DNA from 4 places in the Enterobacter sp. genome. Region 1 is predicted to be linked to each of the others. Evidence: predicted binding sites of a transcription regulator. Region 1 holds the regulator's gene; each other region holds the start of a gene.
What was found. Region 1 encodes Fur, which represses iron uptake genes when iron is present. Its sites were predicted from a motif close to ATAATAATGAGAACNACTATCAA; they were not measured.

Region 1 (4,214 bases):
ATGTTGCGCCCGTGGATTACGACGTCCGCCGCCACGACGAAATTTTTGCCGCCATCAATGCGGTCACCGAAGCGGGCGTCGCGACTCGCCAACAGGCGGCTGCCGTCATGCGTGAGCATCTTGATGAAGAAGGCGTCGTCCAGTTCCTGCTGAAGTCGTTTGTTGACGGCCAATGGCGTTTTAACGTGCCGGTGCTCTGGAATCAGTACAATAACATCGTGGGCTGGGAAACCGTCCCCGCCTGGCCACACCCTACCCTCTTTATTCGCGGCGGTAACTCTCCTTACGTTACCGACGCGTACCGCGACACGCTGCTGGCCCAATTCCCGCAGGCTCGCGCCCACGTGATTGCCGGTGCCGGACACTGGGTGCATGCAGAAAAACCCGATGCTGTGCTGCGCGCCATTCGCCGCTATCTCGCTGATACGACAAATTGATTAAAAAGAAAGCGACTGGAAGGCTGCGGGCTTCCAGTCGTTGGCGTGCCGTTTTTGGTGATGTATGATGGCGCGCTTATCGCCCGGGCATTAGCAGGGCGGCGTGTTTCCCCCGAAGTCTCAGAATCATGGCCAAAGAACAAACGGACCGTACGACACTAGATCTGTTCGCGAATGAGCGTCGCCCGGGACGACCGAAGACGAATCCGCTTTCGCGCGATGAACAGCTGCGTATCAATAAACGCAATCAGCTTAAACGCGATAAAAATCGCGGGCTTAAGCGTGTCGAACTGAAGCTTAACGCCGACGCCGTCGATGCGCTGAACGAGCTGGCTGACGCGCGAAATATCAGCCGAAGCGAGCTCATTGAAGAGATGTTAATCGCCCAGCTTGAGGCGTTACGCAGCCAGGCATAAGTCTGAAAATCCCCTTTATTACCCTTTTCATGTAGCACAGAGTGCAGTCCTGCGCGATAGCTGTTTCCGCAGGGTTGCCAGTTCTGCTATTATTGCCCTTATCCGTGGCCGAATTGCGCCACCATACTATTAAGTTTCAAGAGGTTATTTTACTCATGGCAATCATCGGCATTTTCTTTGGCAGTGATACCGGCAATACCGAAAATATCGCAAAAAACATTCAAAAACAGCTCGGTAAAGACGTTGCTGATGTGCATGACATTGCCAAGAGCAGCAAAGAAGATCTGGAAGGCTATGACATTCTGCTGCTGGGTATCCCAACCTGGTACTACGGTGAAGCCCAATGCGACTGGGATGATTTCTTCCCGACGCTGGAAGAAGTGGACTTCAACGGTAAGCTGGTTGCCCTGTTTGGCTGCGGTGACCAGGAAGACTACGCTGAGTATTTCTGTGACGCGCTGGGTACCATCCGCGACATCATTGAGCCGAATGGCGCGGTTATCGTAGGCCACTGGCCGACCGCTGGTTACCACTTCGAAGCGTCTAAAGGCCTGGCCGATGACGATCATTTCGTGGGTCTGGCCATCGACGAAGACCGTCAGCCAGAACTGACCGCCGAGCGCGTTGAGAAGTGGGTGAAGCAGATCCGTGAAGAACTGCACCTTGATGATATTCTGAACGCCTGATTTTATCGCGGCGCAACTGCGGTTGCGCCCATGCCCCAGGTCAAACCGATTAAATTAATCGCTACAATCTTTTAACTTTTTCGCCCAGACCTGTACAATGTCTCCCTGATAAAATGTGGTTTTCCATAGAGCAAGTTTGTTGGTGATACCCCATTTTTATAAGCATATTTTGCCTGAGACTTGCAGTTTTCATTTAGCCATGGCAGTTCTATAATGAGACGCATTATCCCAGGTGCATTTTCTGTCACTTCCTACAGAAGTGAATCGTTTAGCAACAGGACAGATTCCGCATGACTGACAACAATACCGCATTAAAGAAGGCTGGCCTGAAAGTTACGCTTCCTCGGTTAAAAATCCTCGAAGTGCTTCAGGGTCCAGACAATCACCATGTCAGTGCGGAAGACCTTTATAAACGTCTTATCGACATGGGTGAAGAGATTGGGCTGGCTACCGTCTATCGCGTGCTGAACCAGTTTGATGACGCGGGCATTGTCACCCGTCATAATTTCGAAGGCGGTAAATCTGTTTTCGAACTGACCCAGCAGCAGCACCACGATCATCTGATCTGCCTCGACTGCGGCAAGGTCATTGAATTCAGCGATGATTCCATCGAAGCGCGCCAGCGTGAAATCGCCGCGCGTCACGGTATCCGCCTGACCAACCACAGCCTGTATCTTTACGGTCACTGTGCTGAAGGCGACTGCCGCGAAGATGACCACGCGCACGACGCAAAATAATCAAGTGTTCATACTCTGAGCCAGCCGAAAGGTTGGCTTTTTTTTGCCAGAAAAAAGCCCGGTAAGCGCAGCGCCACCGGGCGTAAAGCAACTTATTTATTATTGTTGCGTATCTCGTTCCAGATCTTATCGCAACGCTTGGTCACTTCCTGATCGTTACCGGTTTTACGCGCCTGGATACAGGCCTGGTAATCCATCACGCGGACATTCTCCCGCGTCGCAAACTGCTCATGCGCTTTCTCTTTCTTCAGCACGTTCAAAACGCTCTGACAGGCTTCAATTTTCTCCGGCGATCCTTCTGCTGTATTAATACAGGCGCTATAGGCCTCCTTCAGCCGGGAATCTTCTTTCGGTGCCTCACTCTGAGCACACGCCACCAGCCCTGATGCCAGCAACGCGACGATTACGATTTTTTTCATCATATGCAGTCTCCGGTCCGGCGGGATCTAACCCGCCGGAAGATTCATCAGAAGATAGTGAACGGTGCGATAACCATGAATTTCACGTCACGTTCATCCTGGAAGATGTTGCCGTAACCGCCCGCGTAGCTCGGGATATCGGAGTGGTTGTCATACTGAGTGAAGTGCAGTTTGAACATTGTGCCTTTCGCGCGGCCATCCTGCAGGGTATAGATAGCATCGAGGCTGTAGGAAGACTCTTTCAGGCGATAGTTGGGATCGTAGTATGCGTCCGGAGTTGCCATATCGGCTGGTTTTGCATCCCAGGCGTAAGCGTAAGAAGCGCCCACCGCCCAGCCAGGCAGGTTCCAGTTTTTCAGGTCGTACATTGCGCCGAAGAAGACCGCTTTCTCGCCGTCGGCGTTGAAGTCTGAGCGGTTATCCCACCAGATATCAAGACGACCGTTGGATGAGGCATAGGTCGGGGTCATACGCTGCAGGAAGTAGCCCTGCTGCCCTTCCGCCTTCACCCATGTTCCTTCCAGACGTAAATCAACCTGACCGACCTTATAGCCGAAGGTTAGCGCCTGCAGCCACGCGGTGCCATCATAAATGTCATTGACGCCACCGTTGCTGACTTTGTCGCGCGTACCGTAGAACTGATAGCTGGTACTCAGCGGGCTACCCGCGACATCAAACTTATAGCTGGCCTTGGCAAAGTACTGATCGATATACCCTTGCGCCTGGCCAAATGCTGCTTCGAGAACCAGATCGTTTTTGAAGTCGTATTTCGCCCCCAGCGAGTGGAGATAATCGACTTTGGTTTTCTTATCGTTCTGGTAGAACTTGTCCATCTCGATGTGCCAGGGTGCTTTGTACTCGTTGGTCCACATATAGGAGAAGCTCAACGCACCCGCATCACCGTAGTCAAAGTTCGCCCCGGCTTCCGCACCCTGATAGGTACCCGGCATAAAACTCCAGTGCGGTGCTAACAGGGTCTGGCCAGTTGGCTGAATATAACCACCGCGCGCCCATACCGGACCGTATTTAAATTTTGCAGCGGCTTTGTAAAGGCTGATGCCGCTCTTATCCCCGGACCAGTCTTCTTTATACGCTTTATTGCTGGAGGAGAAGGCAATTTCGTTCGGGTGGGCGCTGTCGCCGTTTTCCGCCATTTCAATCGCGGTAAACGCAGCAATATCCAGACCGAACATATCCGCGGCATAGCCTGACTGGAAGTCCAGGTTGGCGTTCCAGGTGGAATGAGAAAGGTTGGTTTTGTATTTGTCTTCGGTGACGTCTTTACGGTCACGTTCACGCTGCCAGTAATAGATACCGCCCGTGAGGGTAGAATCGTCGATGAAGCCCGCCGCTTTCGCCTCTGGTGTCACCACCAGGCCCGACATTGCTGTCACACCGGCAATAGCCAGCGCCAGCGCACTACGTTTGCCACTGAACGTACGCATAGATTATTCCTCTTTGACGAATTAAAACGCCTGAAACGGCGTAAATAAAAAAGACCAAATGGTCAGGGGTAGTT
Region 2 (4,214 bases), on a different contig from region 1:
TGGAGAATATCGTGCGTAACGCCCTGCGCTACTCGCATACGAAGATTGAGGTGGCGTTCTCGGTGGATAAAGACGGGATCACCGTCATTGTCGACGACGACGGTCCTGGCGTCAGCCCGGAAGATCGCGAGCAGATTTTCCGTCCGTTCTATCGTACCGATGAGGCGCGCGACCGGGAATCCGGCGGCACGGGGCTGGGTCTGGCGATTGTGGAAACCGCCATGCAACAGCACCGCGGCTGGGTCAAAGCCGACGACAGCCCGCTGGGTGGGCTACGGTTAACGCTGTGGCTACCATTGTACAAGCGTTCGTAACCCCCTCACCCTAACCCTCTCCCCGAAGGGGAGAGGGCCGGGATGAAGAACACTACTTACCCCACAATCTCCGGGAATTATCTTCGATTCTGCTGCTTAAACGTCGCTTCTGCATCGTTCTTGTCCAGCTGGTCGATAGCCCCGCCGCCGACAGCAGGCGATGATACTGCTCGTCATCAAACGGCATATGCCAGGCAATGGCGCAGGCGTCGTAAACAGACACCTCACTCAGGCGTGATACCAGCTCGAGCTGCGCATCTGCTGAGACCTGCCCTGCCAGCACCACCCGGTACAGCCAGCCGGTTTTACCCACGCTTTGCATCTGAGCCGACATGTCATGAATACCGAAATGGAAGTTGAGCTTGAAGCACGGCGAGCGCGGCTGCGTCACTTGGATCAGGGCATCGCCCCAGCGGTAAATATCACCAATAAATACATTCTTTTCGGTGAGCCCTTCGGTGGAGAGATTCTCGCCAAACGCGGGGGCAACGAAGAGATCCGCCTGTTCGGGGAACTCGTTTTTCCAGTACTGATAGTGTTCGCGCGGATAGTGGCACAGCGCGCGCTCGGGCCCGCCGTGGATTTTCTTTTCTGCCTGCTCGTCACCCGCAAGCCCGAGGTCGGTTAACGTCAGCTCACCGTCGACCTGAATTTTGGCGATGGCGCTCGGGCGGCTGCCGTCGTACTCCCTTACCTTGCCTGTAAATACATTCACCGGATAATGCATCGCTGCCTCCATTACGCAGATACAAAAAAAGCGAGCCATCAGACTCGCTTCTCACAGGCGTCAATGCAACCTTATTTTTTAGCGGCGAAACGTGCTGCTGCTTCGTCCCAGTTAACCACGTCCCAGAAGGCTTTGATGTAATCCGGGCGACGGTTCTGGAATTTCAGGTAGTAAGCGTGTTCCCACACGTCCAGACCCAGGATTGGGAAGCCGGATGCGCCAGAGATCGCTTCACCCATCAGCGGGGAGTCCTGGTTAGCAGTAGAAACAACCGCCAGTTTGTCACCTTTCAGTACCAGCCACGCCCAGCCGGAGCCGAAACGGGTTGCAGCGGCTTTCTCGAACTCCGCTTTGAAGTTGTCAACGGAACCAAAGTCGCGCTCGATAGCCGCTTTCAGGTCGCCCTGCAGGGTGGTACCGGTTTTCAGGCCTTTCCAGAACAGGCTGTGGTTTGCGTGGCCGCCCGCGTTGTTACGCAGCACGGTTTTCTTGTCCGCTGGCAGCTGGTCCAGCTTGGTGATCAGCTCTTCAACAGGCAGGTTAGCGAACTCTGGCAGGCTTTCCAGCGCGGCGTTCGCGTTATTCACATAGGTCTGGTGGTGTTTAGTGTGATGGATTTCCATCGTCTGCTTGTCGAAATGCGGTTCCAGTGCGTCGTAGGCATACGGCAGGGATGGCAGTGTATAACTCATAATCCTCTCCATTATTGTCGGGCGGCACAGCTGTTAATGCCGCGTAAGCAGTTGGTTCATTATAGTTAATTAAATGATATTGAAAATGATTATCAATGCCGTAGTTTTTATAAGGTTATTCATTTTTTGACCAACGCCGGAATAGTGAGTGGGTTCAGAGCGTTAATGGACTTCCAGCGCCTTATTGCCTGCCGCAATCTCCTCCCTGCTGCTGAGCGTAAACGCCGACACCACCGTAATCGCCAGCACGAAACAGCCCAGCATCAGGTATGTCTCCTGGAAACCGATCCGGTCATACATATTTCCGGCAAACGCGGAGAGGAAGATCGCTGCCGACTGTTTGGCAAACTGGAAGCCTATCAGGTAGATAGTCGCCGAAAGACGCGTATCAAACACCCCGGTGATGTACTTGAAGGCCCCCACCAGCAGGAACGGCACCTCCAGCGCATGCAGCATCTTCAGGGCAATCACTTCTACAGCGGTGGTGGCAAACGACGAGCCGATAATGCGCGTCGCCATAATCACCCCGGCGATGAGCAGCGTGTTTTTCGCGCCGATACGGTTAATGATCCACGGTGAACAAAACATGATGATCGCGTTGCAGATTTCCCCGGCAGTGGTCGCAAAACCAAAGGCGCGAGTGCCCTCCTGCGGCGTGGCGAAGAACGTTTTGAAGAAGGTAGCAAACTGCTGGTCAAAGACGTCATAGACGCAGGCCACGCCAATCACGTACAGAATAAACATCCACATCCTGCGCTGACGGAACAGGCTAAATACCGTTTTCGCGGTGATCTGCGGCTGGTTGGCACCCAGCGCATTCATCACCTGCGCCGTCTGGTTGGGTTTTGGCTTCGCGACCACCAGCAGCAGCATCAACAGCAGCGCCGCCGCCGAACCCATCCAGAAAACATACGACGGATCGATGCCGAACAGGATCCCGCCCGTGGAGGCGCATAGCCCCCAGCCGAGGCAGCCAAACATGCGCGCCTTACCGTACTCAAAAAAACTGTTACGGCTCACGCGTTCAATGTACGCCTCAATGGCCCCTGAGCCCGCCGAAAAGACAAAGCCGATATACATGCCGCCGCTCAGCGCGCCCAGCCAGATGTTGGCTTTTAGTAACGGCGCGAAGACGTAGAGGAAAAAAGGGGCAAACAGGAACAGCAGCACGGAGATGATCCACAGCAGGTGTTTTTTTAGACCCAGTTTATCCGAGATCACCCCAAGCACCGGCTGGAAGGCAATGGCCGAGAGTGAGATGCAGGAAAAGACGATGCCGGTATGGGTTTTGTTCAGGCCGATGATATCCGACAGCCAGATCGGCAGGAACGGAAAGCAGGTGGCCATGATGAAGAAGTAGAGAAAGAAGAACAGCCCGAAGATCCAGAAGTTAGGGTTGTCTTTGTGGGTACAGGTTGTTGTGTTCATTATTTTTATCCTCAACGGAGGGCCGGCTGTCCGGCCCGTCACCTTTACACGCGTTCAACGCCAATCAGAACGGCGGTTTCCGGATCCAGAATCGGCAGCGCAATGCCCGCCTGCATCAGCCACTCGCCGCTCGCCGTTTGCGGTGTTTCCATCCATGCCGGCAGCTTGCGCATGGTATGGCCTCCTTCACCGGTAATGTGAATATCAGGGTGATCGAGCAGCGAAATACGATACTGCGCGCTGGGCTCAAGCCCCGGCATGCGCAGCGGCATCATCAGCGTGTAGTCCGGCATGGCGAGCTGGCTGACGATAAACAGCCCCTGCGTTTTATCTTCGCTCACAATACCCTGTGCCAGCGTACTGGCATCCGGCATATCCACGCGCCATTGTGTGCCCTGATGAATAACCTCGCGCCACTGCCTGTACAGCGCGGCGTAACGGCGATAGCCTTCGCGCTCCTTCTCATCGACGGTGAGGGGGTCAAGTTCCAGCCCCATATGGCCAAACAGCGCCGTCAGACCGCGAAATTCAATGCTGTGCTGGCGGAAGGTAGCGTGACATTTATGATGACCGATATGCGCCCCCATCACCTCCGGCGGAAAGAAATAGCTCATGCCGCGCTGGATGGTGTTGCGCTCCAGCGCATCGTTGTTGTCCGAGGCCCAGAAGCGGTGGCAGCGCGTCAGCACCTCATAGTCAATTCGCCCCCCGCCGGATGAGCAGGATTCAAATTCGATGTGCGGAAAACGTTCACCCAGCACGTCCAGCAGGCGATAAAACTGGCGGGTTTGCGCGTCAGCGGCGGCCTTCCCGTCGTGACCCGGCTGTACCAGCTCACGGTTCATGTCCCACTTCACGTAGTCGACTTCATGTTCACCCAGAAGCCAGCTCATGCGTTCCACAAGATAATCAAATGCTTCCGGGATACTCAGATTGAGCACCAGCTGGTGCCGCCCGGTGTGTTGTTTGTAGCCCGGCAGCGCCAGCACCCAGTCAGGGTGCGCGCGGTACAAATCTGAATCTGGGTTGATCATCTCCGGCTCAACCCAGATG
Region 3 (4,214 bases), on a different contig from region 1:
TCCATATCATCCTCCTTAAAATGATAAAAGAAGCAATAATGATTATCATTTATATTTTCGTCGGCTAACCTAATCCCACATCGCTCCGCTGTCAACCGTCGGACAAATAACTTGTGCGACAAAAGCTTGCATCCAGATGCTGCAACCATGAAAATGAGAAGCATTATCTTCAACAAAAACAGGATCCCGCGCTGTGAAATCCCCTGCCGTTTTCCGTAATCCCCTGCTTTTATTGGCACTTTTTGTTTTAGGACTTACCTCAGCCGCTGCCGCCGACTGGCCGCGTCAGGTGACTGACAGCCGCGGCGTTCACACGCTAGAGAGCAAACCGACGCGCATTGTTTGTACCAGCGTGACCTTAACCGGCTCCCTGCTGGCGATTGACGCCCCGGTCGTCGCCAGCGGCGCGACCACGCCGAACAACCGCGTGGCCGATGCGCAGGGCTTTTTGCGCCAGTGGGGCGATATTGCGAAACAGCGTCAGGTTGCGCGGATGTATATTGGCGAACCGAGCGCCGAAGCGGTCGCCGCACAAATGCCGGATCTGATTTTGATCAGCGCCACCGGCGGTGATTCCGCGCTGGCACTGTACGATCAGCTCTCCGCCATTGCGCCGACGCTTATCATCAACTACGACGACAAGAGCTGGCAGGCACTGCTGACGCAACTGGGCACCATCACCGGACAGGAAAAACAGGCCGAAGAGCGCATTGCCGCGTTTGATAAACAGCTCGCGCAGGTGAAACAGCAGATGAAGCTGCCGCCGCAGCCGGTGAACGCCATCGTCTACACCGCCGCCGCGCACAGCGCCAACCTGTGGACCGCGGAATCAGCGCAGGGCAAGCTGCTGCACCAGCTGGGCTTTACGCTGGCGGACCTGCCCGCCGGTTTGCAGACCTCAACAAGCCAGGGCAAGCGGCACGATATTATCCAGCTGGGCGGTGAAAACCTGGCAACGGGACTGAACGGCGAAGGGCTGTTCGTGTTTGCCGGCGACCAGAAAGATGTGGATGCGATTTACGCCAACCCGCTGCTGGCGCATCTGCCGTCGGTGAAAAACAAACGGGTTTGGGCATTGGGAACCGAGACGTTCCGCCTGGATTATTACAGCGCGATGCTGGTGTTAGACAGATTGAATACGTTGTTTAAGTAGGCATTTTCCCACCCTCTCCCTGTGGGAGAGGGCCGGGGTGAGGGCATCAGGCCACACCGTCGTTCAACACAACCTCCTGCCTGAACCGCCGCAATTTCACCAACGCCACTAACAAAATCACGCCAACCATCGCTAACGCAAACCCGCTACTGCTCGCCGACGCCGCCGGGGTCATTATCGCCCCCAGCCCGCCGAGGATCGCCGCGCCAATGGCATCGCCCGTGACGTTCTGCGCCGTCCACAGGCCGTTGATGCGCCCGAGCATCCCTTCCGGCGTCTGGGTCTGGATCAGGGTGTACTGCAGCAGCGAACTGATGGCGCTCAGCCAGCCGAAAATCACCAGGCACAACACCCCGAGCGCCCACGCCGGCATCAGGCTAAAGAAGCCGATGGCGATAAACGACGCCAGAGAGGTAAGCAGCATAATCAGCCCCGGACGCGCGCTCTGCGCCAGGTTGCCGCTGGTCAGCGCCCCGCACGCCGCGCCGAGCGGAATGGCCGCGTAGAGAATGCCAATCTCCGAGGCGCTCATCTGCCACTCTCCCGCTAATGCCGGATACAGCACGCGCACTGCGCTCGCCATGGTCAGCAGGCCGCCGAGCAGCGCAATGCCGCCAATCAGCGGGTTGCTGAACAGGAAACGAATCGCGGCCATCAGCGATTTCAGCGGGTGCTCACGCGGCTGCGGCGGAGGCGGCAGCAGCGGCAGGCGCAGCAGCGTCAGCGTGGTGATAAAGGTCCCTGCCGCCGCCAGCCCGTAGTTCCACGCCACGTTGCCGGTCGCCAGCAGCAGGCCGCCCACCATCGGTGAAATCACCGAGCCGAGGCGCACGGTGAGCATAGTGATCGCCCCCGCCTGCATCAGATTTTCTCGCCCGACCAGCGCGGGCGTGGCCGCCAGCAGCGCCGTCACGCCCAGCGAGGCGAAAAAGCCGTCCCACAGCCCCAGGGCATAAATGGCGATCAGCGACGGCTCAGGCAGCATGGCGTTCAGACACAGCCCGATAAAGCCCACGCCGCAGGTGCCGCGCGCCAGCAGGATCAGCGTCTTGCGCTCGTAGCGGTCCGCCAGCACGCCGCCAACCATCAGGCCGATAAACATCGCCCCGCCGGTTAAGGTAACCGATAACCCCACCAGCCAGCTGGAGTGCGTCATGGTCTGGATCTGGACCGGCACGGCCACGCCGAGCAGGCCGAGGGATAAAATGGAGATAAAGCGAGCGATAAACACCGCGCGATAGGCCGGGTGCGTTTTGAGCAGGCTGAGGTTAAGCAGCCAGGATTTTTGATTCATGACAAAGCCTTGAGTGTAATTCTACCCATTCCATGGGCGCACATGCTAACATAGCCAAATAAGATAGATAACGATAATCACTATCATTATCAAATCATGGGTGTTGCTATGTCGTTTTCCTCTTCTTCGGTGCGCGCCATTGCCGTGCCCGTTTTACTGCTGCTCCTGAGCCTTGCGGCTGCACTCAGCCTGCTGGTCGGCGCGAAGCCGCTGCCCGCGTCCGTTATCGTTGATGCGCTCTCCGGCACCTGCCAGAGCGCTGACTGCACTATCGTGCTCGACGCTCGCCTGCCCCGCACCCTTGCCGGGCTGCTGGCCGGTGGCGCACTCGGCCTTGCCGGTGCCCTGATGCAAACCCTCACCCGCAATCCGCTGGCGGACCCCGGCATTCTCGGCGTTAACTCTGGCGCCAGCTTTGCCATCGTGCTCGGAGCGGCGCTGTTTGGGTTTACTTCTCCCTCTGAACAGCTGGCGATGGCTTGCTGCGGCGCGCTGGCCGCCTCGCTGCTAGTGGCGTTTACCGGCAGCCAGGGCGGCGGCCAGCTGAGTCCGGTACGCCTGACGCTGGCGGGCGTGGCGCTCGCGGCGGTGCTGGAAGGCTTATCTAACGGCATCGCCCTGCTCAACCCGGACGTCTACGACCAGCTGCGCTTCTGGCAGGCCGGCTCGCTGGATATCCGCACCCTTGAAACCCTGAAAGTGGTGGCGTTCCCGGTCATTATTGCTGCCGCCGTGGCGCTGTTTTTAAGCCGGGCGCTGAACAGCCTGAGCCTCGGCAGCGACACCGCTACCGCTCTAGGCAACCGCGTGGCGCGCACGCAGCTGATTGGCCTGCTTGCCATCACCGTCCTGTGCGGCAGCGCGACCGCCGTGGTCGGTCCGATTGCCTTTATCGGCCTGATGATGCCGCACATGGCGCGCTGGCTGGTGGGGACGGATCACCGCTGGTCGCTGCCGGTCACGCTGCTGGCGACGCCTGCGCTGCTGCTGTTTGCCGACGTGCTGGGTCGCCTGCTGGTGCCGGGCGAGCTGCGCGTCTCGGTGGTCAGCGCCTTTATCGGCGCGCCGGTGCTGATCTTCCTGGTACGACGTAGACGCGGAGGTGGCGCATGATGGCCCCGTCCCGTCGTTTACTCACCAGCGTCTCGCTGCTAAGTATCCTCATTCTGCTGCTGGCGGTCTGGAGCCTGCGCAGCGGCGCGGTGACGCTCGATTTTTCTCAGGTGCTTAACGCCCTGCTCGGCAGCGCGCCGCGCAATATCACCATGGTTGTCACCGAATGGCGCCTGCCGCGCGTGGCGATGGCGATTCTCGTAGGTGCGGCGCTCGGCGTCAGCGGTGCGATATTCCAGTCGCTGATGCGCAACCCGCTCGGTAGCCCGGACGTGATGGGACTCAACACCGGGGCCTGGAGCGGCGTGCTGGTGGCGATGGTGCTGTTCGGTCAGCACCTAACGGCCATTACCTTTACGGCAATGGCGGGCGGCATTCTGACGTCGCTGGTTATCTGGCTGCTGGCCTGGCGCAACGGCATCGATACCTTCCGGCTGATTATTATCGGTATCGGCGTACGTGCGATGCTAATGGCCTTTAACACCTGGCTTTTACTGCAGGCCTCGCTGGAAACGGCGCTTTCCGCCGGGCTGTGGTACGCAGGTTCGCTTAACGGCCTGACGTGGGGCAAAACCTGGCCCGCCGCGCCGCTGATTGTGCTGATGTTTATCGGCGCGCTGCTGTTGGTTCGCCGCATGCGGCTGCTGGAGATGG
Region 4 (4,214 bases), on a different contig from region 1:
ACGTTAATGAATCAACGTTTTCCTAAACAGGCCTACTGGTCCACGTGGATTTTCTTTGCCGGTATTGCCGTGGTCGTTCTGTTGGGTGCATTCCCTGAACTACGCCCCGCCTTTGAAGTGAAAGGCAAAATGACGGCGCTGTCGATGAACCTTGTCATTCAGATGATGATGTTAATTGCGGGCGCGGTGATGCTGATGGCCTGCAAGGTTAATGCGTCGGCCATTTCCAACGGCGCGGTATTCAAAGCCGGTATGGTCGCGATCTTCTCTGTGTTCGGCGTGGCGTGGATGAGCGATACCTATTTTCAGGCACATCTCGAGGAGTTAAAGCTGGCGCTGGAAGGCGTGGTGAAAAGCCACCCGTGGACGTATGCCATTGTACTGTTTCTGGTGTCGAAACTGGTGAACAGCCAGGCGGCGGCGCTGACGGCCGTTGCGCCTATGGGCCTCATGCTGGGCATCGACCCGAAAATGCTGATCGCCTTTTTCCCGGCATCATACGGCTATTTTGTGCTGCCAACCTATCCAAGTGATTTGGCCTGCATCGGTTTTGACCGGTCAGGCACGACCCGCATCGGGAAATTTATCATCAACCACAGCTTCATTTTGCCAGGGCTGATTGGCGTGAGCTGCGCGTGCGCGGCGAGCTACCTGCTGGTCCAGACGTTCTTCTGACAGCATCAAAGGGCGACACGTACCGTCGCCCATTTCCCTGCTTTAGTGGGATTCACCCTGCGGCGTGAATCGCAGTTCGATCAGCGCGATGGCTTTCTGGATCGCACGAAGCGTTACCGGATCTGCGGCAGCAGGATGGCTGGCGAAATCGATGTTTTTGAGCTGGGTAGACATCTTCTCGCGCACTTCGACCGGCGCAATCACGTCCAGAACATCAAGGATTTGTTTGATAACCAGCTGACAGGCGACAACGTCAGAGACAAGTTCCTGATCGGCGCTCAGGTTTTGTGACATGGGGGCTTTCTCCTTATTTAAAGGCCGCCATAGTACCAAAACACGCCCCCTGACATCTTCCCTTCAACGCCTGCAGGTATAAAAAAACCTGCCGAAGCAGGTTTTTTTATCAGAACATGGCGCCCGGCGGCACGTCTTTGAACGTGCGGCAGTAATTGGCCCACATGCTTTTCAGGATTTTGCGCAGTTTCACGATGAGGCTCCATTAACTTGTTATACAACTTTATTGTCAATGCGCCTATAATATGACCATTGTCTCAAAAATCAATATTTTTGTGATTCACATCACAATTTTCTTAGCGTGTGGCCTGACAGCGTTCATCCCGGACCCGTTGCAAAGAGTGAGGGCAGATTGTCCGGCTATTCCAGGCATTGCAGCGGACATCTGCGGGTACGATAACGTATTTCCATCCACTCAGAGCGAACCATGAAAAGAGTCATTGTAGCCGGCACACTCCTGCTGCTCGCGGGGTGCAGTATTAACCGCCAGGCTGAAGTCAGCAGCCTCGACGCGCCGAACGGCATCGTCCGCCTCGACTACGGCCAGGCAGCGCTGCAAAATGCGTATTCCGATGAGTATGTGAATAACGGCACGGCGGCAAAAGCGTGTCAGAGCATGGGGTATGCCACCGCCTCAGCCTATGGTCAGCCCATTAAAACCTGTACCCTGACAAGCGGTTCTCTGTGCCTGAACGAGAGCGTGACTATCCAGTACAAATGTATGGGTTACGCCGTTAATCCTAAGTCAAATAATCCGTGGTATTAATCGAAGCTGCCAGCGTGTGCTGGCAGTTTATTTCATTATGAACAAAAATAATTCTCATTAATACATTATAAAAATCGCCAATGCGTTTTATTCCCATTCGTATTTTGAATAAATAAAATAATAATTTTACGTTTTGCAAATAATTAAATAACAAATTATAGTGTCGCTCATTGTGGACCAGAAATAATAATCCGGAGCGTCAACATGCTGAAAACTGAAATGATCGACAAGCTCAACGCACAAATGAATCTTGAGCTTTTTTCATCCCTGCTCTACCAGCAGATGAGCGCCTGGTGCAGCTACCACAGCTTCGAAGGTGCGGCCGCGTTTCTGCGTCGTCACGCTCAGGAAGAGATGACCCACATGCAGCGTCTGTTTGATTATCTGACAGATACGGGCAGCCTGCCGCGCATTGACACCGTGGCCTCACCGTTTGCTGAGTATAATTCTCTCGATGAACTGTTCCGCGCCACCTACGAGCACGAGCAGCTGATCACCCAGAAAATTAACGAACTGGTTCATGCTGCGATGACCAGCCAGGATTATCCAACCTTTAATTTCCTGCAGTGGTACGTCGCTGAACAACACGAAGAAGAGAAGCTGTTTAAATCCGTGCTGGATAAATTATCTCTGGTGGGGAAATCTGGCGAAGGTCTTTACTTTATTGATAAAGAACTTTCCACGCTTGATACGCAGAATTAATATCAGCGCGGTGTCGGTTTCCGGCACCGCGTTAATTTACATACACCCCGCACAGCTGGTGCAGCGCCAGTCGTGGGGATTCACGGCCTGGTAAAAATAGCGGTAGCTGGCCGTCTCGAGCGGAATACCCACCTCGAAGAACATATCCGTTAACCAGTCGACATTCTCGATTATCCACTCATCTTCCTGTAAGCCTTGCGCAAAGGTTTCATCTTCAGGATCGATAACCGAATAGATCCCCCAGGTGCCCATATCCTTTTCGCAACGGGACTCGGGAAGATTCAGGGGCTGGTTCTGCCAGCTGATTATCCAGTGGCCATGGCACAACAGGTTACCTCCCCGACTCCACGCCGCGGTAAAAGGATTCTCACCTGCCATAAAACCCTCACTTAATTTGATAATTTATACTTATTGTTTACGTTACGCCGGAACGTCGCGCAGCAACATTGCCCTTATGAAGTAGGCAGAGGCCTATAAAGGATCAGAGGGTCATCATTTCGTAAACCATTCATTACACTAGTTGTAACGGTGATTTGACGAACTACGGCTTTTCCCTTACTCTGCGCCGCAGATTTTGTCGCGGTTAAGCATCGTTGTAGAGGAAAGCGTGAAAAACAGAACCCTGGGAAGTATTTTTATCGTCGCCGGAACGACGATTGGCGCAGGAATGCTGGCAATGCCACTGGCGGCCGCGGGCGTGGGATTTGGCATGACCCTGCTGCTGCTGGGAACGCTCTGGGCGCTGATGTGTTACACCGCCCTGCTGCTGCTTGAGGTTTACCAGCACGTGCCCGCTGACACCGGTCTGGGTTCGCTTGCGGCGCGCTATCTGGGACGCTACGGCCAGTGGATAACCGGCTTTAGCATGATGTTCCTGATGTACGCCCTGACCGCCGCTTACATTAGCGGCGCTGGGGAATTGATTGCCTCCAGCGTCAACGACTGGTTTGGCTCTGACATTACCCCTGCAACGGGCGCCATCTTCTTTGCACTCATCGGCGGCGGCGTGGTCTGCGTGGGAACGTCGCTGGTCGATCTGTTTAACCGCTTTCTGTTCAGCGCCAAAATTCTCTTCCTCATTATCATGCTGGTGCTGCTGGCCCCGCACGTGCACAAGGTCAACCTGCTTACGCTGCCGCTGGAAAAAGGTCTGGCGCTCTCCGCTATCCCGGTCATTTTCACCTCGTTTGGCTTCCACGGCAGCGTGCCGAGCATCGTCAGCTATATGAACGGCGATATCCGCAAGCTGCGCCGCGTTTTTGTTATCGGCAGCGCGATCCCGCTGATCGCCTATATTTTCTGGCAGTTGGTAACGCTGGGCAGCATTGACTCTTCAACCTTTATTGGGCTCATGGCGCAACACGCTGGCCTGAACGGTTTTCTGCTCGCCCTGCGCGAGGTCGTCACCTCCCCGCACGTTGAGCTGGCGGTACACCTGTTTGCCGACCTGGCGCTGGCAACCTCGTTCCTGGGCGTGGCGCTCGGCCTGTTTGATTACCTGGCCGACCTGTTCCAGCGTCGTAATACCGCCGCGGGACGGTTACAGACGGGCGCAATCACCTTCCTGCCGCCGCTGGCGTTCGCGCTGTTTTACCCACGCGGGTTTGTGATGGCGCTGGGGTACGCAGGGGTAGCGCTCTCGATCCTTGCCCTCCTCCTCCCCTCCCTGCTGGCATGGAAAAGCCGTCAGCAGCACTCTCAGCAGGGGTACCGCGTGGCGGGGGGAAAACCGCTGCTGTGCGTTGTGTTTGGCTGCGGGGTGGTGATTATTCTGGTG

Region 2: the regulator Fur is predicted to act here: its motif matches at 1,807-1,829, upstream of sodA (superoxide dismutase [Mn]).
Region 3: the regulator Fur is predicted to act here: its motif matches at 2,518-2,540, upstream of fepD (Fe(3+)-siderophore ABC transporter permease).
Region 4: the regulator Fur is predicted to act here: its motif matches at 1,777-1,799, upstream of ftnA (non-heme ferritin).

The regions. Positions count from the first base shown of each region.
Region 1 is NZ_CDRQYH010000078.1:1,209-5,422, forward strand. Features, by position in the region: gene ybfF (esterase) at 1-437, shown strand, start outside; gene ybfE (LexA regulated protein) at 566-853, shown strand; gene fldA (flavodoxin FldA) at 1,009-1,539, shown strand; gene fur (ferric iron uptake transcriptional regulator) at 1,830-2,276, shown strand; gene chiQ (ChiQ/YbfN family lipoprotein) at 2,369-2,695, opposite strand; gene chiP (chitoporin ChiP) at 2,743-4,140, opposite strand.
Region 2 is NZ_CDRQYH010000010.1:57,399-61,612, forward strand. Features, by position in the region: gene cpxA (envelope stress sensor histidine kinase CpxA) at 1-314, shown strand, start outside; gene yiiM (6-hydroxyaminopurine reductase) at 367-1,041, opposite strand; gene sodA (superoxide dismutase [Mn]) at 1,113-1,733, opposite strand; gene ACWYRJ_RS05375 (MFS transporter) at 1,896-3,161, opposite strand; gene ACWYRJ_RS05380 (alpha-galactosidase) at 3,206-4,214, opposite strand, start outside.
Region 3 is NZ_CDRQYH010000009.1:12,896-17,109, reverse strand. Features, by position in the region: gene entC (isochorismate synthase EntC) at 1-5, opposite strand, end outside; gene fepB (Fe2+-enterobactin ABC transporter substrate-binding protein) at 194-1,153, shown strand; gene entS (enterobactin transporter EntS) at 1,200-2,447, opposite strand; gene fepD (Fe(3+)-siderophore ABC transporter permease) at 2,556-3,560, shown strand; gene fepG (iron-enterobactin ABC transporter permease) at 3,560-4,214, shown strand, end outside.
Region 4 is NZ_CDRQYH010000032.1:7,243-11,456, reverse strand. Features, by position in the region: gene ACWYRJ_RS11685 (anaerobic C4-dicarboxylate transporter) at 1-675, shown strand, start outside; gene ACWYRJ_RS11680 (DUF2766 family protein) at 718-969, opposite strand; gene azuC (stress response protein AzuC) at 1,079-1,162, opposite strand; gene yecR (YecR family lipoprotein) at 1,397-1,735, shown strand; gene ftnA (non-heme ferritin) at 1,940-2,437, shown strand; gene ACWYRJ_RS11660 (hypothetical protein) at 2,474-2,815, opposite strand; gene tyrP (tyrosine transporter TyrP) at 3,045-4,214, shown strand, end outside.